Regions from separate parts of the Methylophilus sp. DMC14 genome, predicted to be linked through region 2. Evidence: predicted binding sites of a transcription regulator. Region 2 holds the regulator's gene; each other region holds the start of a gene.
The links. The regulator sigma-54, encoded in region 2, starts transcription at its own class of promoters, with help from an activator protein. The targets are predictions, from matches to a motif close to TGGCACNNTTCCTGCT.

Region 1: the regulator sigma-54 is predicted to act here: its motif matches at 2,014-2,029, upstream of ACT53C_RS01045 (prepilin-type N-terminal cleavage/methylation domain-containing protein).
Region 3: the regulator sigma-54 is predicted to act here: its motif matches at 1,150-1,165, upstream of ACT53C_RS02890 (TorF family putative porin).
Region 4: the regulator sigma-54 is predicted to act here: its motif matches at 2,192-2,207, upstream of ACT53C_RS03555 (circularly permuted type 2 ATP-grasp protein).

The regions. Positions count from the first base shown of each region.
Region 1 is NZ_JBQUZA010000001.1:203,660-211,223, forward strand. Features, by position in the region: gene ACT53C_RS01030 (prepilin-type N-terminal cleavage/methylation domain-containing protein) at 1-377, opposite strand, end outside; gene ACT53C_RS01035 (type IV pilus modification PilV family protein) at 361-984, opposite strand; gene ACT53C_RS01040 (pilus assembly FimT family protein) at 1,017-1,478, opposite strand; gene ACT53C_RS01045 (prepilin-type N-terminal cleavage/methylation domain-containing protein) at 1,487-1,939, opposite strand; gene ACT53C_RS01050 (type II secretion system F family protein) at 2,061-3,275, opposite strand; gene ACT53C_RS01055 (GspE/PulE family protein) at 3,281-4,933, opposite strand; gene trmL (tRNA (uridine(34)/cytosine(34)/5-carboxymethylaminomethyluridine(34)-2'-O)-methyltransferase TrmL) at 5,075-5,539, shown strand; gene uvrD (DNA helicase II) at 5,786-7,564, shown strand, end outside.
Region 2 is NZ_JBQUZA010000002.1:460,033-467,596, forward strand. Features, by position in the region: gene ACT53C_RS06500 (KpsF/GutQ family sugar-phosphate isomerase) at 180-1,181, shown strand; gene lptC (LPS export ABC transporter periplasmic protein LptC) at 1,207-1,830, shown strand; gene lptA (lipopolysaccharide transport periplasmic protein LptA) at 1,889-2,503, shown strand; gene lptB (LPS export ABC transporter ATP-binding protein) at 2,512-3,255, shown strand; gene ACT53C_RS06520 (RNA polymerase factor sigma-54) at 3,262-4,806, shown strand; gene tyrS (tyrosine--tRNA ligase) at 4,852-6,090, opposite strand; gene ACT53C_RS06530 (anhydro-N-acetylmuramic acid kinase) at 6,215-7,342, shown strand; gene gltA (citrate synthase) at 7,527-7,564, shown strand, end outside.
Region 3 is NZ_JBQUZA010000001.1:576,253-583,816, reverse strand. Features, by position in the region: gene ACT53C_RS02900 (YifB family Mg chelatase-like AAA ATPase) at 1-686, opposite strand, end outside; gene ACT53C_RS02895 (accessory factor UbiK family protein) at 732-980, opposite strand; gene ACT53C_RS02890 (TorF family putative porin) at 1,251-2,261, shown strand; gene glnK (P-II family nitrogen regulator) at 2,323-2,661, shown strand; gene ACT53C_RS02880 (ammonium transporter) at 2,677-4,080, shown strand; gene ACT53C_RS02875 (peptidase domain-containing ABC transporter) at 4,189-5,871, shown strand; gene ACT53C_RS02870 (HlyD family secretion protein) at 5,864-7,177, shown strand; gene ACT53C_RS02865 (TolC family protein) at 7,186-7,564, shown strand, end outside.
Region 4 is NZ_JBQUZA010000001.1:717,987-725,550, forward strand. Features, by position in the region: gene ACT53C_RS03550 (alpha-E domain-containing protein) at 1-661, opposite strand, end outside; gene ACT53C_RS03555 (circularly permuted type 2 ATP-grasp protein) at 655-2,148, opposite strand; gene ACT53C_RS03560 (YicC/YloC family endoribonuclease) at 2,331-3,224, opposite strand; gene ACT53C_RS03565 (serine/threonine protein kinase) at 3,370-4,305, shown strand; gene ACT53C_RS03570 (PP2C family protein-serine/threonine phosphatase) at 4,316-5,233, shown strand; gene rph (ribonuclease PH) at 5,246-5,965, shown strand; gene rdgB (RdgB/HAM1 family non-canonical purine NTP pyrophosphatase) at 5,967-6,590, shown strand; gene ACT53C_RS03585 (hypothetical protein) at 6,616-6,831, shown strand; gene recQ (DNA helicase RecQ) at 6,988-7,564, shown strand, end outside.

The DNA of each region.
Region 1 (7,564 bases), on a different contig from region 2:
TGGTCACCAGAAGCAACTGAAGGCACTGGATCACCAAGTACATTAAAAGTGTCATTCGCACTGACAAAATCCAGCGTATCCTGCTGGTAACGCCCCCCCGCTTTGATAGGCACAAATTCCACGTATGAATTATCGGCTGCCACCCATACACTGTTTGGCAAGGCATTGCGGATATCCCGTGACATCCGGCGTAAGGAAATATCCGCACGGTCTGCCAGCTCATAATAGGCTTCTGAATTCACATATGCCAGAATGGAGTTCTTAATAAAGGTCACGGAAATGCCACCCAAAATAGCCATAACGACAATGACAATGACCAATTCCACCAAGGTGAAACCAGCTATATTAGGTCTTGGTGATCTAAATTCTTGGCGCATAACGAACCCTGTATCCGGTCAGACGGATTGTAGTGTCTGCAGGACCTGCCACCGTAATCACAATCTGTAACACCGCATCTGCTGGCAGCCCTGCAAAGGCACCACTGCCACCAACTTGCGTGATAGCCACGGATGCAGAGTAAGGATTTAAGCCATTCAAGGCAGTAGAACTGCCAATACGGCAAACCCCGGCACATCCACCACCCGGCATGGAAAATCCACCATAATCGGCCACATTATCAAAGGGATCGGTCGCGCTGTAACGGCTTTCAGTAGAGGGCGTAGGCCCGTTTAAACTCGCGTTTTGTGGATTGGTACAATCTGCATAACTCGTCGCCGTAGAAGCATTCGTGTCATCCGGGTCACAGAATGTAAAAGGCATTTGTTGAATTTCTTGCATTAGCGACTCAGCAATGGCGATTGCCTGCTTGCGTGCCAGCGGATCGGCAGAATGACGCCCCATAAAAGAAAGCCCGCCGATGACGCCAGCGATGGCGGTGGTGACAATGACCATAAACACCACCATCTCAACCAGCGAAAATCCCAGCTGAAGCTGCTTTCCTGTCTTACATGGTCGTTTTTGAGAGTGATGTCTATTGTTATGCATTGTCATCATCCAAGCTGCGAGTGGCAGACTCGTCAGTGTATATATCCGGTATCTACTTCGACCGTCACAGTCACAGATTGCGCATTATTTTTCTTGTTGGTCGCTTGATAGTTAACCGTAGAATTAGGCACCGCCCGCCCGAGTGCGTCAAACCCAACGCTGGCATTATCTGAGGTGATATCCACATTTTTGCTGCTCGTGAACACGTATGCCGCAGCTGTCTCAGGACTCATTACCGCCTGATTACAAGCGGTATCAAAACATAAGCTGACCGTATCTGGCACCGCATTATTGTGAATCACATACACATTGCGACGCTGGGCAATTGCCGTTTTTTGCGCATAGCGTAATGTAGATGAAAGTAAACCCGCGTCACCGCGGGTTTCGAAGATGTCGCCGTTTGCGAACCTAGGCATTGCGACAGCCACCATAACGCCTGTCAAAGCAATTACCACAACCAACTCGACAAGCGTAAAACCAGAGTGAATGCGCATACATCAAGTTAGCTGCAATTCTGCTGAGCCGCAGCACCTTGTAAATTACCAGTATTGACTATGCCAGTTGCTTGGTCATACGTAAAAGAACAGTTTGCAAATCCGTTTGCATTAAATGTCATGATCCCATTAGCACCAGGAGTGGCAACAAAGTTGTTATCAAGATTTTGCAAAGCAGCGACAATTCCAGCATTCGTTGCTTGTGGATAACCAACGTTGGCGACAACAGCCACGTTATTTCCATCCATATTCACTGCAGCGCCAGTACTGCCACCAGCAATCCATGCCGCACGAGCCATACTTGCTGCAGATCGCACAGATGCTGCCAAGCCATTCATGCTCGCAGCACGAGCATTACTTTGAACATTCACAAATCTTGGCAAAGCTGTAGCAGCCAAAATACCGAGAACTGCAATCACAACCACTAATTCAACCAATGTAAAACCAGCTTGTTTTTTCATTACTCAAACTCCTAATCAAAATGCCCTGCCGTTCTTATCACAGTGGCAGGTTAACACTGCGTTAAATAGTCAATAGCAAATACTATGCCAGACAATTTTGGTCAACTCCCCCAACCCAAAACTAGCTACCTTTTAGCATCACAGAACTCATGTCCCATATTGGTAAAAATACGCCCAATGCAAGCACCAAGACTAACGCTCCCAAAAACATAATCAAAATAGGCTCAATCTGCGCACCCAAGGTTTTAACGTCATACTCCACATCTGCTTGATACATATCGGCAATTTCCTGCATTAATGTATCCAGCGAGCCCGATTCTTCGCCGACAGCGATCATTTGCAAAACGAGTGAGTTAAACACACCAGTTTGCGTAGCTGTTCTGAGGATGGTTTCGCCACGCTCAATGCCCGCAGACATGCTCAAAATTTTGGCTGAAATATATTCATTTTCAACGGTTTGTGACACCAGCCGCAACGCGGAGAGAATGGGCAAGCCACTCCGCGTAGACAAAGCAAAGCTACGCGCAAAACGCGCCATGGTGCCTTTAAAAATAATTTTTCCGGCAATCGGGATACGCATTTTAATGCGGTCCCAATTAGTGCGTCCTGAGGTGGTCTTGATATAAGATTTAAAACTCCACCCAGCTGCTGCAATGATGCCAATCAAGACAAACCAGTAGTTGCGCATAAAGCTTGAAAATGCAATCAGCATTTTGGTGATCAATGGCAAATCGGCATGCATGCTGGCAAACACTTTTTCAAACTGCGGGATCACCATGACATTAATCACCACAATGGCAATGGCCATGGCAGTCAAAACGAACATAGGATATTGCAAAGCCGACTTGATTTGCCCACGCATAAAGCGGTCAAATTCGATATGCTCAGACAGGCGCAGAAAAATATTATCCAAATTACCCGTCGTTTCGCCAACCCGGATCATACTGATATAAAAACTATCGAAGACTTTTGGATGCTCGGTCATCGCCACTGACAATTCACGGCCTGAGTCCAGGCTCACGCGCAGTTGACCCACCACTTGCGCCAGCTTGGGGTTGCCTACTGAGCTTTGAATGCCTGAGAGGGCGCGCATAATCGGAATCCCGGCTTTAAGCAGCGTATACATCTGCTTGCTGAAAATCATCACCTCAAGACTGGTGATTTTTTCTTCAAACAGGTTAATCGCAACAGCACCCGTTTTCTTGGGCTTAATCTCTACCGGCGTAATTCGGGTACCAATTAACGCGGCGCCCAAGGCATCGGCATCGGCGGCTTCTTGTACCCCAGTCACCACCATGCCATCTTCGGTGCGCCCTTTGTATTCAAATAATGGCATAGGCGTTATTCTTCAAACTGGTTATCGACACGCATGATTTCTTCCAGCGTGGTTTTACCTTCAATCGCCAGTTGTAGCGATTGGTCGCGCAGCGTTTTACCTTTGAGACGTTCACGCGCTTTTTTGATAAAGACATTGGTATCTGGCATGTTGGCTGCCATTGCCAGCTCATCGGTCATTTCAAGAAACTCATACAAGCCCACCCGCCCCAGATAACCGGTTCGGTTGCAATGTTGACACCCTTTGCCATGGCGGAAGTTGGTCGGTAAGGTTGCATCCGACAATACCTGATTGAGCCACACTGTTTCACTCTCTGTAGGCGCATGCTCTTCAGCACAGTGCGGGCAAATCAGCCTTACCAGACGTTGCGCCATGACACCGAGCAAGGACATGGCCACCATGAAACGCGGCACGCCCATGTCGATCAAACGCACCGGAGCAGTTGAGGCATCGTTGGTATGCAACGTGGAGAGTACCAGGTGACCCGTCATGGAGGCACGCAGACCGGTTTGCGCAGTTTCTTCATCCCGCATCTCGCCCACCAGCACAATATCTGGATCCTGCCGCAAAATGGCACGTAGCAACTTGGGGAAGTCCAGCTCGATTTTCTCATTCACCTGCGTCTGAATAATGCCGGGCAACCGATACTCCACCGGGTCTTCCACCGTAATGACTTTGGTTTCGGGGGTATTAAGCTCACTCAATGCTGAGTACAAAGTCGTCGTTTTACCACTCCCGGTAGGCCCGGTGACCAACACCATGCCACTGGGCCGGTTAATCATTTTGCGGAAGCGCGCGAGTAAAACAGGCGGCATGCCCAATTTGTCCAGCTGAAAGTGCGCAGTGTTCTGAATCAGCAGACGCATGACCACCGTTTCGCCATACTGCGTTGGCATGGTCGAAATACGCATATCGACCGCCTTACCTTTGACTGAGAAGCCAAAACGACCATCTTGTGGCAGACGCTTTTCAGAAATATCCAAGCCAGCCATGATCTTGAGACGCATGACCAACGCAGTGGCAATTTTGATATCTGCCTGGGTTTGAAAGTGCATGACACCATCAATCCGAAAGCGGATCAGCAGCTTGTTGTCTTGCGGCTCAATGTGCACGTCAGACGCTCGCACTTGCACCGCATCCTCAAAAATCGTCTGCAACAGCTTGACCACAGGCGCATCGTCTACGCCCAGGTCTACGCCCATCATGCTTGAGAGATCGGCATTGCTGTCTGCCAGGTCCTCTTGCAACTCAAGCGCCAGTGAAGAAATCTGCTCAGTCTGGCGATAGGAACGATCAATGGTCTGCATGAGCAGACTCTCTTGCACCACGACGATATCAATATCACGCCTGAGCAGCCTGACCAATTCGTCATAGGCATAGACATCCGAAGGGTCGACCATCGCCACCAGAATGCTGTCTGGACGCTCTTCGAGCAAAATGGCACGGAAACGGCGTGCCTGCACTTCAGGAAGTTTTTGAACCTGCTTGGGATCCAGCTCATACTGGCCAAGATCCAGGAAAGGGATATTGAGCTGATGTGCAACGGCTTCAGCAATTTGCCGCTCGTTGGCATAGCCTTTTTCAGCAATCACCCGTCCAAGGCGGCGGCCTGTCTTGCGCTGCTCTTCCAGCGCCTGATCCAGTTCAGCTTGGGTCATGAAATTCTGTCTGACCAGAATTTCACCTAATCTAATTTTCTCGGGACGAGCCATGGCGTTGTAATTATTTATCTTGAGATACTTTCTCGACTATCATATCACCGTCATACTATCCTTGCGTAAGCAAACAAGCAGCCAAACATGTTTCATATCGTGCTTTTCGAACCCGAAATCCCGCCCAATACAGGCAACATTATCCGTCTCTGTGCCAATGCAGGTGCCAGGCTACATCTGGTCAAACCACTGGGTTTTGAACTTTCAGATAAACAGTTAAAGCGGGCTAGGCTGGACTACCATGAATATGCAGCGTTGACCGTCTACGAAAACTGGGCGGAATGCCAGCAAGCCCTGCATGGAAAGCGCATGTTTGCCTTGACCACCAAAGGCAGCACGCGCCACAGCGATTTGCAGTTTAAAGACGAGGATGTATTTGTGTTTGGACCAGAGTCGCGTGGCTTGCCAGAAGAAATTCGCGCCCAATTTGCGGCAGAGCATCGTGTCAGATTGCCAATGTTGCCGCATAGCCGTAGCCTGAATTTATCCAACTCAGCCGCAATTTTGCTGTATGAAGCCTGGCGACAAGTCGGGTTTACCGGTGGTGTTTAAAATCACCTTCTAAAACCTATAGACAAAAAAAGCCCCGATTAAGGGGTAAATCGGGGCAATAGGCCTCATCGTAAAGGCTTCCGCTCAGGGAGGAAAGAAGCGGAAAGATGATTCATCATCATCGTGCAAGTATGAGTGTGAGAGGTTTTAAAAAGTTCCAGAAAAATGTTGAGTGCAACGATTTGCCGACTACAAGCGCATGCTTAAGACTGCGCCTGAAACGCTGCATCATGCGATAATAACGGCATGTATTCTGAAAATAATCTGTTACAGGGCCTGAATGATAAACAACTGCAAGCGGTCACCCTGCCGCATGTCTCGGCACTCATTCTAGCTGGGGCCGGCAGTGGAAAAACCCGCGTGCTCACCACGCGGATTGCCTGGTTGATCCAAACTGGGCAAACCTCCCCCATGGGCCTGATGGCAGTGACGTTTACGAACAAAGCAGCCAAGGAAATGCTGACCCGCCTCACGAGTATGTTGCCGATTAATACACGCGGCATGTGGGCAGGCACCTTTCACGGCTTGTGTAACCGTATGTTGCGCGCGCATTACCGTGAAGCGGGCTTACCCAATACCTTTCAAATTTTAGATACCGCCGACCAGCTTTCTGCCATCAAGCGCGTGATGAAACTGATGAATGTGGATGATGAAAAATATCCGCCCAAGCAGGTGATGGGCTATATCAATAGCTGCAAAGAGGAAGGCCTGCGTGCGGATAGCGTCGATGCTTACGACGGCCATAGCCAGAAACTGCGTGAAATTTATGCGGCCTATGATCAGCAATGTAACCGCGAAGGCGTGGCCGATTTTGCCGAGTTATTATTGCGCTGCTACGAGCTGCTAGAACGCGAACCGCACATCCGTGCGCATTATCAGCAACGCTTTCAATATATCCTGGTCGATGAGTTTCAGGACACCAACCGTCTGCAATACCTGTGGCTAAAATTGTTAGGCGGCGCACATAACAGTATTTTTGCCGTCGGGGATGACGACCAGAGCATTTACGCCTTCCGTGGCGCACGCGTCGGCAATATGAATGACTTCCAGCGCGATTTCAACGTACAGAATATCGTCAAGCTCGAAGAAAACTACCGCTCGCACAGTAATATCCTCGATGCCGCCAACGCCATCATTGCCAACAACCGCAACCGTTTGGGTAAAAACCTGTGGACCTCGGCCGGCAAGGGCGAGCCGATTCGCATTTATGAGGCTTACAACGATACCGACGAAGCGCAGTTTATTGTCGATGAAGTGAATATGCTGCAAAAAGAAGGCGTGCCCTTGGGCGAGATGGCCCTGCTCTACCGCAGCAATGCGCAGTCCCGCATTCTCGAACATACCCTGTTTTCGGCCAACATCCCTTACCGCGTGTATGGCGGTCTGCGCTTTTTCGAGCGGGCTGAAATCAAACACGCTTTGGCCTACATGCGGCTGATTGCCAACGCCAACGACGACACGGCCTTGTTGCGTATTATTAACTTCCCGCCCCGCGGCATCGGTGCGCGTGGACTGGAGCAACTGCAAGAAGCTGCGCGCCAAAATGAATGCAGCTTATGGCAGGCCGCCACCAACAAAGTCGGTGAAGGCAAGCTAGGCAGCAAAGGCTTAGATGGCTTTGTCGCCCTGATCCGGAAAATTGTTGACCAAGGCTACGGCATCACGCTGGGTGAAATGGCAGAAATGGTCATCAACCTGAGTGGCCTGATGGCGCACTACCAAAACGACAAAGAAGGCGAAGACCGCATTGAAAACTTGCAAGAGCTGGTGACGGCTGCGGTCGCCTTTAGCAAGCAGGACTTGGGCAACCATCACAACATGGAGGAAGATGCCGACCTGCTGACCCAGTTTCTGAACCATGCCAGCCTAGAAGCAGGCGACCATCAGGCCGACGTTGGCCATGAGGCCCTGCAACTGATGACCGTGCATGCCGCCAAAGGTCTGGAGTTTCAGAGTGTGTTTATCAGCGGCGTCGAAGAAGGCCTGTTCCCACACGAGCAAGCTGCCTATGAAAATGGTGGCCTT
Region 2 (7,564 bases):
GATCGCCATCAGCCAGCGCTGAAGGGTCAAGGTCTATTATGAAACGCAATTGTTTCAGGATGATGCATCGTGCCACAAAACTTTGTTTTATGCAAAAAATGTGCCTGAGAATAAAAAAACCGTAAAAAAAGGGTGTTTTACTTTATTGTCAGGCAACTCGCTTGTTATACTTACCCGCCATGATGACAGCAAATTCCGGCATCCATCTTGTTAAAACACCCGATATCGTGTCGCGCGCACGAGGGGTGTTGTTGCACGAAGCCGATGAAATCAGGCATCTGGCAGACCGCATTGGCTCGGCTTTTGAGGCTGCCGTGCATATGATTCTGGCCTGCAAGGGCCGGGTGGTGGTCACGGGCATGGGCAAATCCGGCCATATCGGCGGCAAAATTGCGGCCACCTTGGCCAGTACCGGCACACCGGCGTTTTTCATGCACCCGGCCGAGGCCAGCCACGGCGACTTGGGCATGATTACGGCAGAAGATGTGGTGATCGCGCTGTCCAACTCTGGCGAGAGTGATGAAATTATTAATATTTTGCCGGCGATCCGCCGCATCGGTGCTCGGGTGTTGAGCATCACGGGCAGCGAAGACTCCACCTTGTCACGTGAGTCGGAAGTGCATTTGAGTGCTGCCGTGAGCCATGAGGCTTGCCCACTCGGCTTGGCTCCCACAGCCAGCACGACAGCGGCCTTGGCCCTTGGCGATGCTTTAGCACTCTGCGTGCTCGATTTGCGTGAGTTCACTGCCGAAGACTTCGCCCGTTCGCACCCCGGTGGCAGCTTGGGCAGACGGCTACTGGTGCGCATCAAGGATGTCATGCGCACCGGCGCGGCCGTGCCCCAAATCGATCAACACGCCTCCATTCAGGAAGCCATCACGCAAATTTCACTCAAGGGCATGGGCTTCACGGCTATTGTGGACCACGCGCAACGCCCAATAGGCATTTTTACCGATGGCGATTTGCGCCGCTTGTTTATGCAGGGCAAGAACAATCCACAGGCATCCATTGATACCGTGATGAACAAACAGCCGTATTTGCTGGAGACGAATCAGATGGCGGTTGAAGCAGTTAACATGATGGAGCAGCACAAAATAAATGGCTTTTTGGCAGTAGATGCCCAAGGGCAGTTGGTAGGGGCATTCAATATGCATGACTTATTGAAAGCCAAAGTCGTTTAGCTTAAACAGGCATTAGAATTCAGGCATGCTTAAACACCCCATTTTGTTGCCGATTGCGTTAATGCTGTTGCTGGCGCTGCTGACATTCTGGATTAACCAGAATGTACAAGAGCAAGCACTCAAAATGAACATACTTAATCGCCAAGCGCCGGACTACATGTTGTACAACTTTGTGAGTACCCGCACGGATGCGTCCGGTAATACCAAATATGTGCTGGCGGCCGCAAAAATGCGCCACTTTCCTGCCAATGACTATACAGAATTGCAGCGGCCACGCTTTACCCAGTTTGGCCTGAACAAGCCTTACACGCAAATTTATGGTCAGCAAGGACGTGTTTCCGCCAATGGTAAACTGGTGGAGTTTAGCAAACAGGTCAAGGTGATCCGCCAAGCCTCTGCCACCAAGCCAGAAACACAAATGCAAACCGAGCGGCTTTGGCTGGAGCCGGACACCGAGGTGGCACACACAGACCAGCCGGTGGTCATCCGCCAAAAACCGGCGACAGTGATTACAGGCACGGGCATGCGTTTTGATAACCGGGCTGATACCATGCAATTGTTTAACCGGGTGCATGTGCATTATGAGCGTCCACCCGTCGCCAGCAATTTGGCAAGCCCGGCCCAGGCGTCAAACACAGAACGCCAATGACCGTTGATTATGGAGAAATGAGTTGAACACGCACAAGCCCTTATTTTTAGCGATCTGCATGAGCGTATGGGCGCTATTGTCCATGCCGCTGAGTGTGCTGGCCGAAGAATCTGACCGAGATCAACCGATAGAGCTTGAAGCGGATACCGTGACCGTGAACGATGCTAAAAAAATCAGTATCTACACGGGCAACGTGATTCTTAATCAGGGCACTTTGCAAATCAAGGCGGACAAAATGATCGTACGCGAGGATCAGGACGGCTTTCAACATAGCACCTGTACCGGCAACCCCACCACGTTCAAACAAAAACGTACCGGTAAAGACGAGTGGATGCAAGGCAGTGGTCAACGTATCGAATACAACGCCCGCATGGATAAAGTGCAACTGTATACCAATGCCTGGGTTAAACGTGGTGAAGACATCGTGACCGGGGACTACATCAGCTACGACGCCAACGCCGAGTATGCCGAGGTGATTGGCGGCACCAAAGCCAACCCGAACGGAACGGCTGGCAGCCGCGTCAAGGCCACCATACAGCCTAAAAATAAAACCACACCGCCTGTCATTGACAACAAGCCAACCTCTCAACAGGGATTACGGATGAATCGCTCCTTGCAACTCAAGGTCGAACCTGCCCCTGCCGAAAACACTGGTGAGCAAGGCAAAGAGTAAGCTTAAAGATGGAAACCATGGCAGCAGATCAGAACCATTTGCAGGTTAACCGCCTGAAAAAAACCTATCAGGGCCGTACCGTCGTCAAAAACACGACGCTTGAGTTACGCAGTGGCGAAGTGATCGGCTTGCTGGGTCCCAACGGGGCAGGCAAAACCACCAGCTTTTACATGATTGTAGGGTTGGTTGCGCTGGATGAAGGCAACATTACGCTGAATGGCGCCGACGTGAGCCGCGCGCCCATGCATGAGCGCGCGCGCATGGGCCTGGCTTATCTGCCCCAAGAAGCATCCATTTTCCGCAAGCTCAGCGTAACCGACAACATCCTCGCCATTCTTGAAACCCGTCCCTATACGGAAGAGCAGCGTGAGGCAAGGCTTGAGTCCTTGCTGGATCAATTGCATATCCAGCACATCCGCAACAGTCAGGCCGTCAGCTTGTCTGGTGGCGAACGTCGACGCGTTGAAATTGCGCGCTGCCTGGCCACTGACCCTAAATTTATTTTGCTGGATGAACCGTTCGCCGGGATTGATCCGATTGCCGTGATCGAAATCCAGAAAATCATCCGCTACCTGAGCAGTCAGAATATTGGTATTTTAATCACCGACCACAATGTGCGCGAAACGCTGGACATCTGTGACCGCGCTTATATTGTCAATGAAGGCGCTGTGTTTGCAGCAGGCACGCCCGATGAAATCATTCAGAACGAAGGTGTGCGTGAAGTGTATCTGGGCAAGAATTTTAGGCTGTAATCCGTCATGAAACAGAACCTGCAATTACGTATTTCGCAAAATCTGGCGCTGACGCCGCAGCTGCAGCAATCGATCCGTTTGCTGCAACTTTCCACGCTGGAACTGAACCAGGAACTAGAAACCATCCTGCAGGAAAACCCGTTACTGGAAATGTCAGACGGTGAAGAAGGCGAGTTTGAAGATAACACACCGCCTCCCCCCACTGTAGAAGCTGAGCCGACAGATGCCAGCTCGTTTGACATGGCAACGCAGCAAGAGATCACCGCACCGGCAGAAAGTCTGCGTGAAGACTTGCACGATGAGTTGGGCGGGAGCGAGAGCGACCTGCCCAATTTAAACGAGGAATTCACGCCGCCAGAGTTTGAAGATGATTATGAAGAGTTTGGCAGCACCAGCAACTGGGACGAAGCCGGACGCAATCATCAGGAAGACGAAGACAGTGACTTTTCCAGACAGGAAACCACCAGCATCAGTTTGCGCGAGCATCTGATTGACCAGATACAACTGGCACATTTGTCGCAACGTGACATGAGCCTGGTCAAACTGCTACTGGATAGCATCACTGATGATGGCTATCTGGAGCAAGATCTGCAGGAGATTGTGGAGCACTTGCCACTCGAACTTGAGGTCGAGCTGCTGGAACTGGAAACCGCCCTCAAGCTGATCCAGAATCTGGACCCTGTAGGCGTAGGTGCGCGCGATTTACGCGAGTGCCTGCTCTTGCAACTGACGCGTTTGCCGCAAGAAACGCCACACTTGCAAACCGCCATTGCCATTGCCAAAGACCACCTGGCGCTGCTTGCCAACAAAGACTTTGTCAAACTGCGCAAGGTGCTTGGTTGCGATGAAGCGGTACTCAAGGCGGCGCAGCACCTGATCCGCCAGCAAAACCCCAGACCCGGCAGCGAGTTTTCCAGCTTTAGTCACGATCACTTTATCCAGCACGATGTGGTGGTTAAAAAAATCAAGGGCATTTGGGTCGCCTCCTTAAATGATGGCGTGATCCCCAAACTGCGCATCAACCAGATGTATGCGGACATCCTCAAGCGCAACCGCGAGAGTTCAGGCCAATACCTGCAAAGCCAGATGCAGGAAGCCAAATGGATGATCAAGAATATCCAGCAGCGTTTCTCGACCATTTTGCGCGTGTCGCAAGCCATTGTAGACCGCCAACGCAACTTCTTTGAGCATGGTGAAATAGCCATGCGCCCACTGGTACTGCGTGAAATCGCCGAAGAACTCGACTTGCATGAAAGCACAGTTTCACGTGTCACCACGCATAAGTATATGCTCACACCGCGTGGCGTCTATGAACTCAAATACTTCTTTGGCAGCTCGGTAGCCACAGACGCAGGCGGCTCCTGCTCTGCCACCGCCATCCGAGCCTTGATCAAGCAAATGGTGGCCGAAGAAAACCCGAAAAAGCCTTTGTCGGACAACCAGATCACCGACACACTGGCACAACAAGGCATCGTCGTTGCCCGCCGTACCATAGCCAAATATCGCGAGTCCCTGAATATTCCGCCCGCGAACTTGCGCAAAACGCTCTAAACAAAAAAGGCCGCAGATGCGGCCTTTTTTGTTTCTCAGCTCCGATCACCTGATTGTGATCTTGGCAAATTTACGTTTACCCACCTGTGCGATCACTGTCACACCTTTAGTCAAAGGCAGATTCTTATCATCCACCTTGACGCTGTCGAGCTTGACGCCGCCTTGCTGCACTGCGCGCATGGCTTCACTGGTGCTTTCAACCAGGCCCGCCTGTTTTAACAATTGGCTAATGCCGATGCTGTCGCCTTCAATGGTCACTTCAACTTCGGGCACGTCATCCGGGATGCCGCCTTTGGCACGGGTCTGGAAGTCCTGCAAGGCTTTTTCAGCCGCGGCTTGACCATGGAAACGCGCCACAATTTCTTGGGCAAAGCCGACCTTGATATTGCGGGGGTTTGCGCCACTGGCGACTTGCGCCTTCCATTCGGCAATGGTTTCCAGCGTCGCAAAAGACAGCAAATCAATATAGCGCCACATCAGTTCATCTGAAATCGACATGATCTTGGCAAAAATAGTCTCTGGCGCCTCGCTAATGCCAATGTAGTTACCGAGTGATTTGGACATTTTATTGACGCCATCCAGCCCTTCCAGCAGCGGCATCATCAGCACACATTGCTGCGACTGGCCGGCCTGCTTTTGCAACTCACGCCCCATGAGCAGGTTAAACTTCTGGTCGGTACCACCGAGCTCAAGATCCGCTTGCAGGGCGACCGAATCATATCCTTGCAGTAACGGGTACAGAAACTCGTGAATCGCAATCGGTTGATTACCCTTGAAGCGTTTGGAGAAGTCATCCCGCTCCAGCATGCGGGCCACGGTATTGCTGGCAGCCAGCTTGATCATCCCCGCCGCACCGAGTTCACTTAACCAGTTGGAGTTAAAAACAATCTCGGTTTTGGTGGGATCCAGTATTTTGAAGACTTGTGCGGCATAGGTATCGGCGTTGGCCTTGACCTGCTCCACGGTTAAGGGTGGACGGGTGGCGCTTTTGCCCGTTGGGTCACCAATCATGCCGGTAAAGTCACCGATCAGGAATAAAATCTGATGGCCCAGGTCCTGCAACTGGCGCAATTTATTAATGAGGACGGTATGACCCAGGTGCAAGTCGGGCGCGGTAGGGTCAAAGCCTGCTTTCACACGTAACGGCTTGCCTGTTTTCAGTTTCTCGACCAGCTCCTGCTCGATCAGTAACTCATCTGCACCACGCTTGATAATGGCCAACGCCTTGGCAATTTCTGGGCTCAATGCTGGCACTTCAGATGAGGGTTGTTTGGTATCGGTCATGCGGGTATCCGTCAAATACAACGATGCGCACTGATGGCACCGTCTCAAATAAGTAAAACAGCTATTTTAACGTAATCCCATGCATTTCTGTAAGCGCGGCTGGAGCAGTGTTAAAATGACACCCATGCAAGTTTCTGCCGATCGCTCCCAGCCACGTTTGTTTATTGGACTGATGTCCGGTACCAGCCTGGACGGGGTGGATGCCGTGCTCACCTCGCAACGGGGCGAGCAACTGACACAAACGGCCACCTATTTTCTGCCCTACCCTGACGCGCTTAAACAGCGTCTACTGGCCTTGCACACGCCCGCCAATAACGAGTTACACGAGGCCGCAGTGGTTGCTAACCAGCTCGCAGAACTCTACGCGCAAGCCGTCAAGCAACTGCTTAAGCTCGCCGACATCCGTGCCGAGGCCGTGACAGCCATCGGTTGCCATGGCCAGACCATCCGGCACTGTCCGACACTGGCAGAGGGCATGGCATACACCATACAATTGGGCAACCATGCCCGCTTGGCAGAATTAACAGGGATCACGGTCATTGGCGACTTCAGAAGTCGCGATATTGCCGCTGGCGGCCAAGGTGCACCGTTAGTGCCGGCCTTTCACCAGGCGGTGTTTACGAGTGCAGACAGGCATCGCGTCATCATTAATATCGGCGGCATTGCCAACTTGAGTGATCTACCAGCACGCGGACAAGTCACAGGCTTTGACTCGGGACCCGGCAACCTGCTCATGGATGCCTGGACCCAGCAACACACAGGCCAACCCTATGATGCGGGCGGGCACTGGGCAGCTGGCGGGAAAACTTATCCAGACTTGCTCAATGCCATGTTGGCCGATCCTTATTTTGCACTGGCCGCACCTAAAAGTACGGGACGCGACCTGTTTAACGACACCTGGTTAATGCAACTGCTGCATCAGTACCCCGACAGTGCACAAAATGTGGCGCGTACTTTGCTTGAGTTAACAGCAGTGAGCATCACCGATGCGCTGACGCGATTCTGCCCAGGGGCTCAGGAAGTCTACGTCTGTGGGGGTGGTGCGCATAATCTGGCCTTGCTGAATAGACTGCAGGCGCTGTCTGGCCAGTCCATACAACTGACGGATCAATTGGGCGTTGGCGTGGACTGGGTGGAAGCGGTCGCCTTTGCCTGGCTGGCGCAACGCTGTGTAGATCATTTGCCGGGCAATTTGGCCGCAGTCACCGGCGCGGCGGGGCCTCGCATTCTGGGTGCCGTTTACCCCAACTAAGCCCCCGGCAACGACGCGTAGCAATGATTCCCAAAAGCAGTGCAAACGCACCAGTGACTTGATTACATCTGGTGCAGGCTTTTGATTGTTTTTTTAACTTTTCCGCGACAGTCACCGCACAAGCGGTGATAAAACAAAACGATTGCGTATAATTTAACCAACTTGATTAAAGACTGAGTACGTTATGGCTACCAAGGCGACCATTACATTTGACAACGATAG
Region 3 (7,564 bases), on a different contig from region 2:
AGCATGCTTTTGCCTGTGCCTGGCGGGCCGCTCATCAATAAACTATGTTGACCCGCCGCGGCAATTTCCAGGGCGCGCTTGGCGCGTAATTGACCTTTGACTTCGAGGTAATCCGGAAAGCTTAACGAGGATTCTGTCAGCACCAGCGGGTGAGGGGGTAGCGATTGTTTACCAGAAAGGTGGGCACAGACTTCAAGCAGACTATTCGCGGCAAAAATGGAACAGCCCTCTACCAGGCTTGCCTCATGCGCACTCTCCTGGGGCAAAATCGCCGCCCTCTTGTGCGCCGGGCCCTGAATCAGTTGGTAAGTCATCGCCAGGGCGCCGCGTATCGGCCTTAACTCGCCTGTCAGTGCCAGCTCACCAGCGATGACATAGTTGGCCAGCGCTTGTTTAGGTAATTGCCCGGAGGCTGCCAGAATCCCAAGCGCAATCGGCAAATCGTAACGGCCACCCTCTTTGGGCAGATCTGCCGGTGCCAGGTTAACTGTAATCCGCCGCGCCGGGAATTCAAACTGTGCGGTTTGAATCGCCGCCCTAACCCGGTCTTTGCTCTCTTTCACTTCGGTTTCTGGCAGCCCGACGATAGTGAAGCTGGGCAGGCCATTGGCGAGATGCACTTCTACCACCACTTCTGGTGCATCCATCCCACTTAGGGCCCGACTGTATAACACGGCCAAACTCATGTAGCACTCCCGCACCAAAGAATGCTAACAATTGTAAATTAAATTTTACTTTCTGGCGGCGTCGGCTTGTTCTAGCTGGCTGATTTTTTCTTCAAGCTGTTTTAATTGTTGCTGCGTGCGTGCCAGCAAAGCGGCCTGAATATCAAATTCCTCGCGCGAAACAAGTTCCATTTTGGGGAGCATGCCCTGAATTAGTGCATGCAAGTTGCTTTCAAGCTCTGAAATGGGGCTTGAATCAATTAGTTGTTTGATTTTAAAAGATAATTCTTTAATTTTTTCATTTGAAAATAGCATGGCAGGCTCTCCTTGGGATCACATTCTAGCATGTAAGGCCCTCGAAAAAAGGGGTGTAAATGATTGATTTTTATGTGTTTTCAATTAAAAACATGTTGTTGTGTTGCTAATGTAAGTATTTAATTTAAGTTTTTTAATTAAAGTATTGATTTTTAATATTTATATGGGTTGGCACGTGCTTTGCTTTTAGGTCAATGTTGTTTCATTCTCGTTTACAACAATTTGATCAAGACTTTCACAGAGAGAGAGGACTCGTAAATGCGCCCATCTATGTTATTTACAGCTGTACTTGCTACGCTGTCGGTTGCTAATACTGCATATGCTGATGAACAAAAAGTTCTGGTAGAAGAACTTAAAGAAGCTAAAACACCCTATACCCCCGAAGAAAAAGCGGATAAATCTGACTGGACTGCTACTGGTAACGTCGGTTTTGTATCTGATTACTATTCACGTGGTATTTCACAAACCTGGCATAAACCAACTGTTCAAGGTGGGATGGATATTACTCACTCAAGCGGTTTTTATGCAGGCGTTTGGGGTTCTGGCGTTACACCAAATACCTATCCTGATGCAACTACTGAGATTGATGTCTATACAGGCTATAACGGTAGCATACCATGGGTTGAGGGCATGGGCTGGACGGTCGGTTTGTATGGATACTTGTATCCAGGCGGCTCTTGGAAAAAGTATAAATTTACAGGTTACACTGACGCGAATGGTAATTTGGTAAGACAAACACCAAATGGCGGTGACTGGAACTCATTAGAGGCTAACTTTGGTTTATCTTATGACTGGTTTAGCGTTAAAGCTTCTTATATGCTGACAAACTGGTTCGGTGCAGACAGAAGTACAGGTTGGACTAAAAGCACACGTGGCACGGTGTATCTTGAGGCAAACGCCAACTATCCATTGCCATGGTGGGATTTAACATTAGTTGGTCACGTAGGCCGTTTAATGGTTAATGGACGTTTGAATACGGATTACACTACAGGTAATGCTTATGATTTCACTACAAACACATTAACTTTGCCTGTTCAACCTTCTGCAACAACTGCTAGAACTACTCCTAACTATTTTGACTGGAAAGTGGGTTTGAGCAAGGCATTTAAAATTGCTCAGGCTGACGGCTTTAACGCAGGTGTTTATCTGGTCGGATCAAGTAACCATAGCTACTGGAGTTCACATGGCTATGGAGGCTCAAGCTTTAATGGCGGGCCAAGTAGCGATTTTAAAAACTTGTACGACACGCGTCTTGTGTTGACTGTTGGCCGTACATTCTAAGAGTAAGAAGTTTTAGATCTGGCGGGCATGTGCCTGCCAGAGTTAACAACGGGAGAAGCAAATGAAATTTGTATCCGCAATAATCAAGCCATTCAAGCTTGATGAGGTGCGTGAGGCTTTGTCCAATATCGGCGTACAAGGCATCACTGTCACTGAAGTCAAAGGATTTGGCCGTCAAAAAGGGCACACTGAGTTGTATCGTGGTGCTGAATATGTCGTAGATTTTTTGCCTAAAGTTAAACTCGAAGTTGCGATCAAAGATGACATGCTGGATCAGGTCGTAGACGCGATTGAAAAAGCAGCCGCAACAGGCAAAATCGGCGATGGCAAAGTATTTGTCTTCGATTTGGAACAAGTTTACCGTATACGTACCGGCGAAACCGGTCCGGATGCGTTATAAGAAAGGGCTTCTGTTATGAAGAAAATTCTTTCCATATTATCGCTGGTCGCCGTAATGGGTCTGGCGGCAAGCCCAGTCAGTTATGCAGAAGAAACTGTGACCGAAACCATCACAGTGCAAGAAACCGTTTCTACTGATGCGGCACCTGCGGCCGAAGCGCCTGCAGCGGCCGAAGCTGCCCCTGCTGCTGAAGCAGCACCAGCCCCGACGCTGGATGTGGGTAATACCGCGTTTATGATTATTGCCACTGTGTTGGTGATTTTGATGACGATCCCTGGTCTGGCTTTGTTCTATGGCGGTTTGGTGCGTCAGAAAAACATGTTGTCAGTGCTGATGCAAGTGTTCGTGGTCTTTTCCATGGTCTCTGTATTGTGGGCTGCGTATGGTTACAGCATGGCCTTCAGCGAAGGCAACATGATTGTGGGTGGATTAAGCAAGGCATTCCTGGCGGGGATTACACCAGCTAGTTTGTCTGGCACGATTCCAGAATATGTGTTTTTGACCTTCCAGCTGACATTTGCTGCTATTACACCTGCCTTGATCGTTGGTGGTTTTGCTGAGCGTATGAAGTTCTCTGCTGTATTGTTGTTCACGGCATTGTGGGTGACTTTTGCCTACATCCCAATCGCACACATGGTATGGGGCGGTGGTTACCTGGCTGAGCTGGGTGCCAAAGACTTTGCTGGTGGTACTGTCGTACATATCAACGCTGGTGTGGCTGCCTTGGTTGGTGCCATCATGTTGGGCAAACGTATTGGTTACGGTAAAGAAGCCATGCCTCCGCACAACCTGGTGATGACCATGATCGGTGCTTCCTTGCTGTGGGTAGGTTGGTTTGGCTTTAACGTTGGTAGTGAACTGGCTGCTGATGGCATTGCCGGTATGGTGCTGATCAATACACAATTGGCAACAGGTTCTGCTGTACTGGGCTGGATTTTTGCTGAATGGTTGTTCAGAGGCAAACCAAGCATGCTGGGTGCCGCTTCTGGTGCAGTCGCTGGTTTGGTTGCGATTACGCCTGCTTGCGGCTTTATCGGCCCGATGGGCTCCATCATCCTTGGCTTCACTGCCAGCTTTGTCAGCCTGTGGGGCGTGACCAAACTGAAAGGTGCGCTGGGCTACGATGACTCACTGGATGTGTTCGGTGTGCACGGCTTGGCCGGTATCTGGGGTGCGGTGGGCACTGGCGTGTTGATGTCACCAGGTTTGGGTGGTGTTGGTTACGCAGAAGGTGTGACCATGGGTGGCCAAGTGACGACTCAAATCATCGCAGTCGTGGTCACCTTGATCTGGACAGGTATTGTGAGCGTCATTCTTTACAAAGTGGTAGATGCGGTTGTCGGTCTGCGCGTGAGTGAAGAATATGAGCGCGAAGGTCTGGACACGACCGAACATGGCGAGCGTGCTTACAGCTTGTAATCGTTGTGTGGTATAAAGAAACGGCTCTAGTTAGAGCCGTTTTTTTTTGGGAACTAATATAAACGGTTGTTATCCATTTACTGGGCCTAGTTAACAACAATTCTTATTATGGCAAACATTCATACAACATCTCTCAGCCCTTTTCAAAGAGTCGTCAAATTACTCTCATTTGAAAAACAGGACATTTTGCTGCTGTTTTATTTAACTGCAGCTTATGGTGTGCTGGGTATCGCGACCCCTGTTGCCGTGCAGGCGATGGTGAATATCGTCACCATGGGCGGTGTATTGCAGCCGCTGTACGTAGTGGGCTTTATCCTGTTTTGTTTGCTGGCGTTGTCTGGTGCGATTTATGCCATTGAGAGTTTTCTGGTTGAGATGATTCAACGACGGCTTTTTGTACGGTATAGCTTACAGATTGCGCAAAATACCGGGCAAATTCATATTTCTGTGTATGACAAATTCAATCCGGTAGAACTGGTGAATCGTTATTTTGATATTCAAACCGTGCAGAAATCGATGGCGACTTTGCTCACGGTTGGCTTGACCGCCTTGTTGCAAGGCATCATCGGCAGCATTGTGCTGCTTTTTTATAGTCTGTATTTTGGCATTTTGGTCATCCTCATGCTGATTGTGTTGTGGGTGATTATTTTTGGCCTGGGTAAACAGGCCGAAGAGACATCGATCAAAGAGTCTAAAGCCAAATATGAAATGGCGGCCTGGTTGGAAACCATTGCCCGCAATAAATGGCTCTCAAAGTTTTACGGTGCGACTCAGCGCAACACGGCGAATACCGCGCAGCTTGCAGACGGCTATCTGCAAGTCAGGACCAAGCACTTTAAAGTACTCATGATGCAACTGATAGGCGCGGTGGGCCTCTATGCGTTGATTGGTACGGGCATGCTGATATTAGGCGGGACACTGGTGATTAAAGGCCAGATCAATCTGGGCCAGTTTGTTGCCGCAGAGCTGATTATTTTTGGGGTGCTTTCTGCGTTTGTGCGATTTGTGACCAAGCTGGAGTATTTCTATGATCTGCTTGCGGCGGTCGATAAACTTGGTGTGCTGGAAACCTTGCCTGTAGAGCGCTCTGGGGAGCATCAGTCAGGTCAGGAAGGCTACACTACCCTGAAGGTGCATCAGCTGACTTTTCAACACGCGGATCAAGCCGCTTTGGTCAGCAACCTGAGTTTTCACTTGCAACGTGGTGAGAGCCTGGCGTTAATCGGTGGCTTAGGCAGCGGTAAAACGACGTTGCTGGAGCTGATCACCGGTATGAGGCAGCCGCTGCAAGGACATGTCAGCTACAACGATATTGATGTGCGTCAGCTTGACCTGTCACATTTGCGTGACCGGATTGGCGTGGCGAACAAAGTCGAGTGGCAGCATGGCTCTATTCTGGATAATCTGAGGTTGCAACGGCCAGAGGTGACACTTGATCAGGTGATCGAGTTACTGCAGGTGCTTGGGTTGTGGCAAGAAATCAGCAAGCTGCCCAATGGGGTAGAAACGGTGTTGACTGACTTTGGCGCACCGATGACGCATACACAGTTACAACGGTTAATGCTTGTGCGTGCGATGCTGGGTCAACCGGATGTATTAATCATTGATGGCCTGCTGGATCAACTGGCGCAACATGAGCTGAATCAGGTGCTGATGTTGCTTAAACGTCACCAGCAGGACTGGATGGTGTTGATCACCACGCGATATCAGCATATCGCCCAGCAATGCAAGCAAGTCATTCATCTGCAAAGCCAAGCGGCGACAGACGTGGCAGGAGGTCAGCATGAGTAATACGGTTGAAAGTATGCTGACACAAAGCGTACAAACCCCTGAGCATTTAAGGGTTTGGATCAAACGGATGGCCTGGCTGCTCGTTGTGCTGCCCCTTGCTTTTTTGCCTCTGCCATGGCAACAAAACGTGACCGCGCTGGGCAAGGTCACGGCCTATTCTCCTTCCGAGCGGGTGCAAACCGTCGATGCCCCCGTGAGCGGGCTCATCCAGCACTGGTATGTGCAAGAAGGCTCGCAAGTGAAGCAAGGCGATGTATTGCTGGAAATCAGCGATACTGATCCTAACTTCAGGCAGCGCCTGCAAGCGCAGCGCGATAACCTGGAGGACAAACTCGCTTCCAAGCAAAGCGAGTTATCAGCTTACTCGGTGCAGCGTGACAACCTGGCCGCCGGCCGCGATGCCAAAATCACCGCCGCCCAATACAAGTTGGATGTCGCTAACCAAAAAATTCTCAGTGCACGTGAAGCGGTGAACTCTGCTCAAGCGACGCTGGATGCTGCCACGATGCAGGTCAAGCGTATGCAACGCCTACTGGGCGATGGCCTGGTTTCCAAGCGAGACACAGAAGTGGCTGAGCGTGACCATACGATTGCCAGCCGTAACCTAAATAGTGTGCAGGCACAACTGCAATCGGCCATGGCCGAGGCGCAGTCGGCACAAGCAGAAATCCGCCAGGTGCGTGCCGATACGCAAGCATATCTGGATTCGGTGACGGCCAATATCAACAAAATCAAAGGCGAGGTCTCAGATGCTGAAAATAGCCTGCACAGCTCCGAGATTTCACTGGCGCGGCAAAACATGCAGAAAATCATCGCGCCCCGCGATGGCACGATTTTCCGTTTACCGGTCAATTCACAATCCCAGATAATCAAGCAAGGTGATCCCTTGCTGATTATTGTGCCACATACCTCTCAGCGTGCCGTGGAGTTATGGGTTGATGGCCGCGATGCGCCACTGATTACTCGTGACAGTGTTGTGCGTCTCGAATTTGAGGGGTGGCCTGCGATTCAGGTGCCTGGCTGGGCGCAAGTCGGTGTGGGCACTTTTGAGGGCAAAATTGCTTTCGTCGACCCGACTGACAATGGCACCGGGCATTTCCGTATCATGGTGATCCATAAAGAAGGCACGCCGCAATGGCCAGAAGCCCGCTTTTTGCGTCAGGGTATCAGTGCCAAGGGTTGGGTATTGTTGGAGAAAGTGACGATAGGCTATGAATTGTGGCGTCTGCTCAATGGCTTCCCGCCCAGAATCCCGCATGAGCCAACACCGCTCAATCTGCCTGCTGGCGTTGGGGCAAGCAAATGAAGCGTGGTGTGCAAATACCGGTTTTGACCAGGCTGTTTGGTCTGGCCAGCATGCTATTGGCCACAATGGTCGGTGCAGATGAGTCATTGAGTGACAGCCGGGCGCGCCAGCGATTGCAGAACACAGAAGGCCGCGGCCTGGAGCCATATGCCAAGGGCAAGGGTGTGCCGCTGCATGATGCGGTCAAACAACAGCAGCAGCAACGCAATAAGCCGGTAGTGATAGACCTGAAAAGTGCGCTGCAACCGTTTGACTCGCCAGAAACTGCAAATATGCTCAGCAATGCACCCAAGCAAGGGCCGCAACTGAGTATTGCGGATGTGCGGCAGAAGGCGTTGCAAAACAATCTTAATCTGCAAGTGGCCAAAATCGACCCGACCATTGCCG
Region 4 (7,564 bases), on a different contig from region 2:
CATCGCGGTAGACTTTTTGGTAAGCCTGAAACGCCGAGACCGAGCGCAACACCGCACTCCATTCGTAGTAATCCACCGCGCCGTCATTGGCTTCTTGCATGGGCATCAGGTACTCATACTTCACATCCAGCAGGCGGGCAGTATTGTCTGCGCGTTCCATAAAGGTGCCCAGGCGCACAAAGCTAAAGGCCTCGTCACGCAACATGGTGCCAAAACAGACGCCACGGAACAGGTGCGAACGGCTTTTTACCCATTCGCAAAATTCGCTCAAGCCGGATTGGGTCAGGTCCTGTTTGATATATTGCCCAAACTCAATCCACAGTGTGTTCATGTTTTCCCAGGTCTCGGTGGTCATGGCCACACGCACGGCACGGGCGTTTTCACGCGCACTACGCAATGAGCTGTAAATGCTGGACGGGTTCTGGCTATCCATGACCAGATGTTTGATGACGTTGGCGGCCGACAGTTCTTTGTAATTGCTGTCATAAATGTCGCGGATCCCGGCAATTTCAAGCACGGCATCCCAAAGTTCCGCTTCGTTGCTGCTGTCTGAAGGCAACAGGGACATGTTATAAGTCACGTCCAGCACACGGGCCACGTTTTCAGCACGCTCGATATAACGTGCCATCCAATATAAATGATCTGCGGTACGGCTTAACATATGACGGCCTCTTGCGTTGCTTGTTGGGCAGCCATTTGCGACTGCACGGTTTCTGCACTGACATCGTCCCGCTCCAGCACCCAGGTATCCTTGGTGCCGCCCCCTTGCGAGGAGTTCACCACCAGTGACCCTTCTTTGAGCGCTACGCGCGACAGGCCACCAGGCACCACACTGACCGTTTTGCCAGACAGCACAAATGGCCGTAAATCCACATGACGCGGCGCAATGCCCTGGTCGACCAGCGTTGGGCAGGTTGACAGTGCCAGCGTCGGCTGCGCGATGTAGTTAGCGGGTTTGGAGACGATGCGTAAACGGAATTCTTCAATTTCCTGTTTGCTGGCTGTGGGGCCTACCAGCATGCCGTAGCCGCCAGAGCCCTGCACTTCCTTGACGACCAGCTCGGGCAGATGATCCAGCACATAGGCCAGATCATCTTCCTTGCTGAGTTGATACGTAGGCACGTTCTGCAAGATGGGGGATTCACCCAAGTAGAACTTGATCATCTCCGGCACGTAAATATACGTCGCCTTGTCATCGGCCACGCCGGTGCCTACAGCGTTGGCCAATGTGACGCCACCATTGCGGTAAACGGAGAGCAGACCTGGCACGCCCAACAGGGAATCGGGCTTGAACACCAGAGGGTCGAGGAAGTCGTCGTCAATGCGGCGGTAGATCACGTCCACCCTTTGCGGGCCTTGCGTGGTGCGCATATAGACGGCGTTATTACGGACAAACAAATCCTGGCCTTCCACCAGTTCTATGCCCATTTGCTGGGCGAGGAAGGCATGTTCAAAGTAAGCGCTGTTGTAAGCGCCAGGTGAGAGCAATACCACGGTCGGGTCAGTGACGCCGGTCTGGGCGACCGAGCGCAGGTTGTTCAGCAGTACACTGGGGTAATGCTCCACCGGGGCAATCGGGTATTTTTTAAACAAATCCGGGAACAGCCGCATCATCATCTTGCGGTCTTCGAGCATATAAGACACGCCGGAAGGGGTACGTAGGTTGTCTTCAAGCACGTAAAACTGCGACTCGCTGGTGCGGACCAGGTCTATCCCTGCCACATGCGCATACACCTGGTTAGGCACAGTCACACCCACCATTTCCGGGCGGTATTGGGAATTGGTCAGGATGCTGTGCGGGACAATGCCGGCCTTGATGATTTCCTGATCATGATAAATATCATGCAGAAACATATTGAGGGCGCGTACGCGCTGGACGGCACCTTTGGACAAATGCGCCCATTCACTGGCCGAAATCATGCGTGGAATCACATCAAATGGAATCAGGCGCTCGGCACCATCTTCTTCACCATACACGTTAAACGTGATGCCGACGCGGCGGAACAGGACTTCTGCTTCTGCGCGTTTGGCCGCCAGTTGCTGGGTAGGCACATTCGCCAACCAGCGGTTATAGGCCTGGTAAATCGCCCTTACATTGCCCCCATAGCCCTGCATTTCATCAAAAAACTGTTTGGCCGTTTGCGTCATCGTGCTGGACCTTTGCCTTACTTGTAAAATTCATTTAAACAAGAGCAAGCCGTGTGCCAGCCTGTAAAACCCATTTAAATCATGAGTTTATGTTTTATATGAGCGGGTTTCAGAAAGAAAGCGCACCTAAATGGTGCGCTCTCGAATCACGGTTTTGGTGCAAACCGTGTGTTAAATAGGGCTTATTCAATATTCTGAATCTGTTCACGCATCTGTTCGATCAACACTTTCAGTTGCATGGACACTTGTGTCGTTTCAATCGCCACCGATTTGGAGCCTAGTGTGTTGGCTTCCCGGTTCATTTCCTGCATCAAAAAGTCCAGCTTTTTGCCCATGGTGCCGCCAGCCGTGAGGATGCGGTCCATTTCAACAATGTGGGCATTGAGCCGCGCCAGCTCTTCATCGACATCAATCCGTTGGGCATAGAGCACGATTTCCTGACGTACGCGGTCATCCTCTGCCTGCATGGCTTCACGCAGTTTGGTGGTCAGTTTATCCTGATATTGGCTGATCAGGGCAGGTAACAGCGGTTTGACGATGCTGATCTGCTCACGGACGCCTTGCAGACGGTCGAGCAGCACTTGCTTGAGTTTTTCACCTTCGCGCTGGCGGGCGGCAATCAGTTCATTAATGGCCTGCGACAAGCCATTGAGCAGGCTCTGCGCCATGGCCTCGGTATCGATGCTCTCCGTTTGGCAAACACCGGGCAGCTTGAGCACTTCAACCAGATTGACGGGTTGCGCCTGCGGAAAATGTTGCTGTAACGCGGCCAGGGTTTGCGCGATCTGCCCGACCATCTCAGGATTGAGCGTCAGGTTAGCCACCGCGGCATCGCTTTTGAGATTGATGCGGCATTCAACTTTGCCACGTCCCAGGCGGGACTGCAGCAATTCACGTACTTGCGCCTCAAACTGGCGCAAGTTGTCATCGATTTTGACATTGAGCTCGAGATAACGGTGGTTGACTGCTCGCAGCTCAATCAGCAGCAGTCCGCCAGTAAAGCGGCTTTCGGTGGCCGCAAAGCCGGTCATGCTCAACATCGGTTGGCTAGCGGGGGAATTTTTTATCGTCATCATCTGGCTCCTGGCAAACTCACTGATTGTATCAAATGCGGTATCGTTATGCGAAAATGGTAAAAACAAGGCGGCGCGCAGAACAAATCACAACCTCTGCTGATGCCATGCCCTTAATAAAAGCCATGATTGTGACGTTAAAGCGCTAGTGAAGCTCGCTCATAAATACGATTTTGCCTTGCCGGTAGGCACTGTGCTGCATGACTACACCATTACCAAGGTGCTGAGTCTGGGCGGGTTCAGCTTCGTCTATCTGGCGCAAGATGCGCAGAAAACCACGGTTGCTATCAAGGAATACATGCCGGTGACCTTGGCCGAGCGCGAGGGCGATACGCACATCCGCTCCAATGGCAAAAATGAAGCCGCCTACAAACATGGCATGAAGTGCTTTTTTGAAGAAGGTCTGGCGCTGGCCAATATCGAGCACAAAAACATCGTGCGCGTGAAAAATTTCTTCCGCGCCAACAGCACCGTCTATATGGTCATGAAATATGAGCGTGGCAAATCGCTGCAAGACTACATCATGGCGTTAGCGCAGCCTGTGCCCGAGAATTTTCTGATCCGCATGTTCGTTGAGTTGCTCAATGGATTGCGTGAGGTGCACTCACGCAAATTGCTGCACCTTGATATCAAACCGGCCAATATCTATATCCGCCTGGATGGCTCGCCAGTGCTGCTGGACTTCGGTTCGGCGCGCCAGGCTTTGTCCGAGGTGACGCTGGCGCCCACTTACACGCCGGGCTATGCCCCGCCTGAGCAATATATAGACCGCAAACACCTAGGCCCCTGGAGTGATATTTACAGTATAGGCGCCAGTATGTATGCCTGTTTGCACCGGGCCTCGCCGATCGCGGCCAACCAGCGCCTCAAGCACGATACGCTGGTGCCGGCTGTGGAGTTGGGGCAACAGATCTACTCTGAAAAACTGCTGGCGATTATTGATGAGTGCATGCAGCTGGACTACATGCTCAGACCGCAAAGTGTGTTTTCATTGCAGAAAAAAATGATCGGCATCCATGTGGCTGAAGATCCGCGTGGCTCGCTGGTGGATAAAATTATTAAAGTGTTGACCAAGCCACTATGAAATTCATCCTATGAAATTCACCATTGCACAAGGCAGTCGCCAGGGGCCGCGACCCTATAATCAGGACCGGCTGGCTTACTCTTACCATCGGCATGCCATTTTTATGGTGTTGGCAGACGGCATGGGCGGGCACCAGCATGGCGATGTCGCGGCGGAAATCGCGGTCAAAACCATGATCGATGCATTTCAGCGCGAATCAAAGCCCATGATTGCGCAACCCGCGCAATTTTTGCGCGAGCAGATTGCACAGGTGCATGAGGTGATCGAAAACGTCCGCCTGCAAAAGCGTCTGCAAGAGTCCCCGCGGACCACCATCGTCGTGGCTTTGATTCAACACAACAAACTGTTTTGCGCCCATGTCGGCGATTCCCGCGCCTACCTCTACCGCAACGGCCTGGTCGAGTTTCAAACCGAAGATCATTCTGTGGTGCAATCCTTGTTGCGCGAGGGTAAAATCCGCGCTGACGAGGTCAACCATCACCCGCACCGCAATAAAATTTATAATTGCGTCGGCGGGGATCGTGAACCGCAGGTCGAACTGACTGCGCCGATTCCGTTGCGGGAGGGCGATGTGGTGTTGCTGTGCTCGGATGGCGTCTGGAACGTGGTGTCCGAGATCAGTATGGCGCAACACATGCTGGCGGCGGATATCCATGATGGTGTCACGCGTTTGCTCGACGATGCCGATGCCGCCAGTATTACCGTTGGTGATAACATGAGCGCCATTGCGCTGCAGTGGGGCGAACGCATTGTCACCCCGCTGACGATTTCAACGCTGGATTTACCGCTAGACGTCACCACCACCATGATGAATGAAAGCCCGGTTACGCCCAGTCCGTATGCGTTAGACCTGACTGACGAAGAAATCGAAAAGGCGATTGCCGAGATACAAGAAGCGCTGGGCAGAACCCGGCAATTGATTAAATAAGAGAAAGTAACCATGACCAGACCCAGCCAGCGCGCCAACGACCAGTTGCGTGCCATCGAAATCATTCGCCATTACACCAAGCATGCAGAAGGCTCAGTACTGGTTAAATTTGGCGATACCCAGGTGATTTGTACTGCCAGCGTAGAAGAAAAAGTCCCAGGCTTTTTAAAAGGTAAAGGCCAGGGTTGGGTGACGGCAGAATACGGCATGCTGCCACGGTCTACCGGTTCCCGCATGGACCGTGAGGCGGCGCGAGGCAAGCAAACTGGCCGCACGCAAGAGATTCAGCGCCTGATCGGCCGCAGTCTGCGCGCCATCATCGACCTCGAAAAACTCGGTGAACGCACCATTCACTTTGACTGTGACGTGATTCAGGCCGATGGCGGTACCCGCACCGCCAGTATCACCGGCGCCTATGTCGCCATGGTCGATGCGGTGTCTACCTTGCTGCAAAAAGGCCTCTTGACCGAAACACCGATCAAAGACTCTGTGGCCGCCATTTCCGTCGGCGTTTACCAAGGCACACCCGTGCTGGATTTGGACTATATCGAAGACTCTGACTGCGATACAGACATGAACGTGGTCATGACCGGCAACGGTGGCTTTGTCGAGATTCAGGGCACCGCCGAAGGCGAGCCCTTTGCCCGCGAAACCATGAACCAGATGCTGGACCTTGCCGCCAAGGGCATCAGCGAAATTGCCGTGATTCAGCAAACCGCACTGGCCGCTTAATATGGCCTTGCCGTTTGAAAAACTGGTGATTGCCTCTGGCAACAAAGGCAAACTCCGTGAAATCACCCATTTGCTGGCACCCTTGAATATCGAGGTGCTGCCACAATCCGAGTTTAATGTGCCAGAGTGCCCCGAGCCGTATGGCACCTTTATTGAAAACGCCCTCGCCAAGGCGCGCCATGCCAGCCAACACACTGGCTTGCCCGCGCTGGCCGATGATTCCGGCCTGTGTGTCGAGGCCTTGCAAGGCGCACCAGGCGTGATTTCTGCACGCTTTGCCGGGCCACAGCCAGCGAAAAGCCTGCTCACACAAGACGAGCGCAATAACGATAAATTGCTCACAGCCATGGAACGCATCGCCGACCGCCGTGCCTATTTTTACAGCGTGGTTGTGCTGGTGCGCCATCCGCAAGATCCGCAACCGATCATTGCCGATGGCCTATGGCGCGGTGAAATCCTGCGTGAGTTCCGCGGTACCGAAGGCTTTGGCTACGACCCACTGTTTCTGGATACGCAGACGGGCAAAACCGTGGCAGAATTACCGCTTGAGATCAAAAGTCAGTTGAGTCACCGCGGTCAAGCGATGGCCAAACTGCTGCAACAACTGAAAACACTCAGTCATTAAACAAACAAGATGAGTAAACAAGACCATGAGTAATGAATGGCCAAAATGGGTACGCGATGACGGTTCGGTGGTGTCCTGCACCGAAAAGGTCAAAGTCATGGCCGAAAATTTTGATGAACTGAAACAGATTGCCCAAGACGCGCTGGAAGATGGCTTGCTGATGGAAGTCAGTGAAGATCAAATGCGTAAAGCGTTACACGAGCTTGTTGATGCCTTAGTTAATCCTTATAACAAGATTTAGGGAAGTGCTGAATAATTGAGCGAGCGGGATAAAGTGCAAGGCGCACGGAGCACAGGAACCGAGACAGTACGCGGTGTACGGCTCGGTTGCGAGCACCGCGCAACGCAGCAATTTGCCCGCGCAGTAAATTATTCAGTGCTTCCTTAGGCTTGCCAAATGGCAACCCTCTCACCGCAACACATCCTCCAAACCGTCTTCGGTTACAACCAGTTTCGCCACCAGCAACAAGCCATCGTAGAACATGTCATCAGCGGGCAGGATGCGCTGGTGCTGATGCCCACCGGTGGTGGCAAATCGCTTTGCTATCAAATTCCAGCCTTGGCGCGTGATGGGCTGGCGATTGTTGTCTCGCCCTTAATTGCCCTGATGCAAGATCAGGTCGAAGCCTTGCAACAACTGGGCGTCAATGCCGCATTTTTAAATTCCAGCCTCAGTGCCGAAGATAACAGCCGCATTACGCGGCAAGTGCTCGCTGGCGAAATCAAACTTTTATACGTCGCGCCAGAACGCTTGATGGTCGGCAGCTTTTTAAGCCTGCTCGATGAAGTGCAGCAGCACATCGGCCTCGCGCTGTTTGCCATTGACGAAGCGCATTGCGTCTCGCAATGGGGGCATGATTTCCGGCCCGAATATCGCCAGCTCACCGTACTGCACAACCGCTTCCCAGATGTGCCCCGTATCGCGCTCACCGCCACGGCCGATGCCCCGACCCGTGCTGAAATTATCAGCCAAT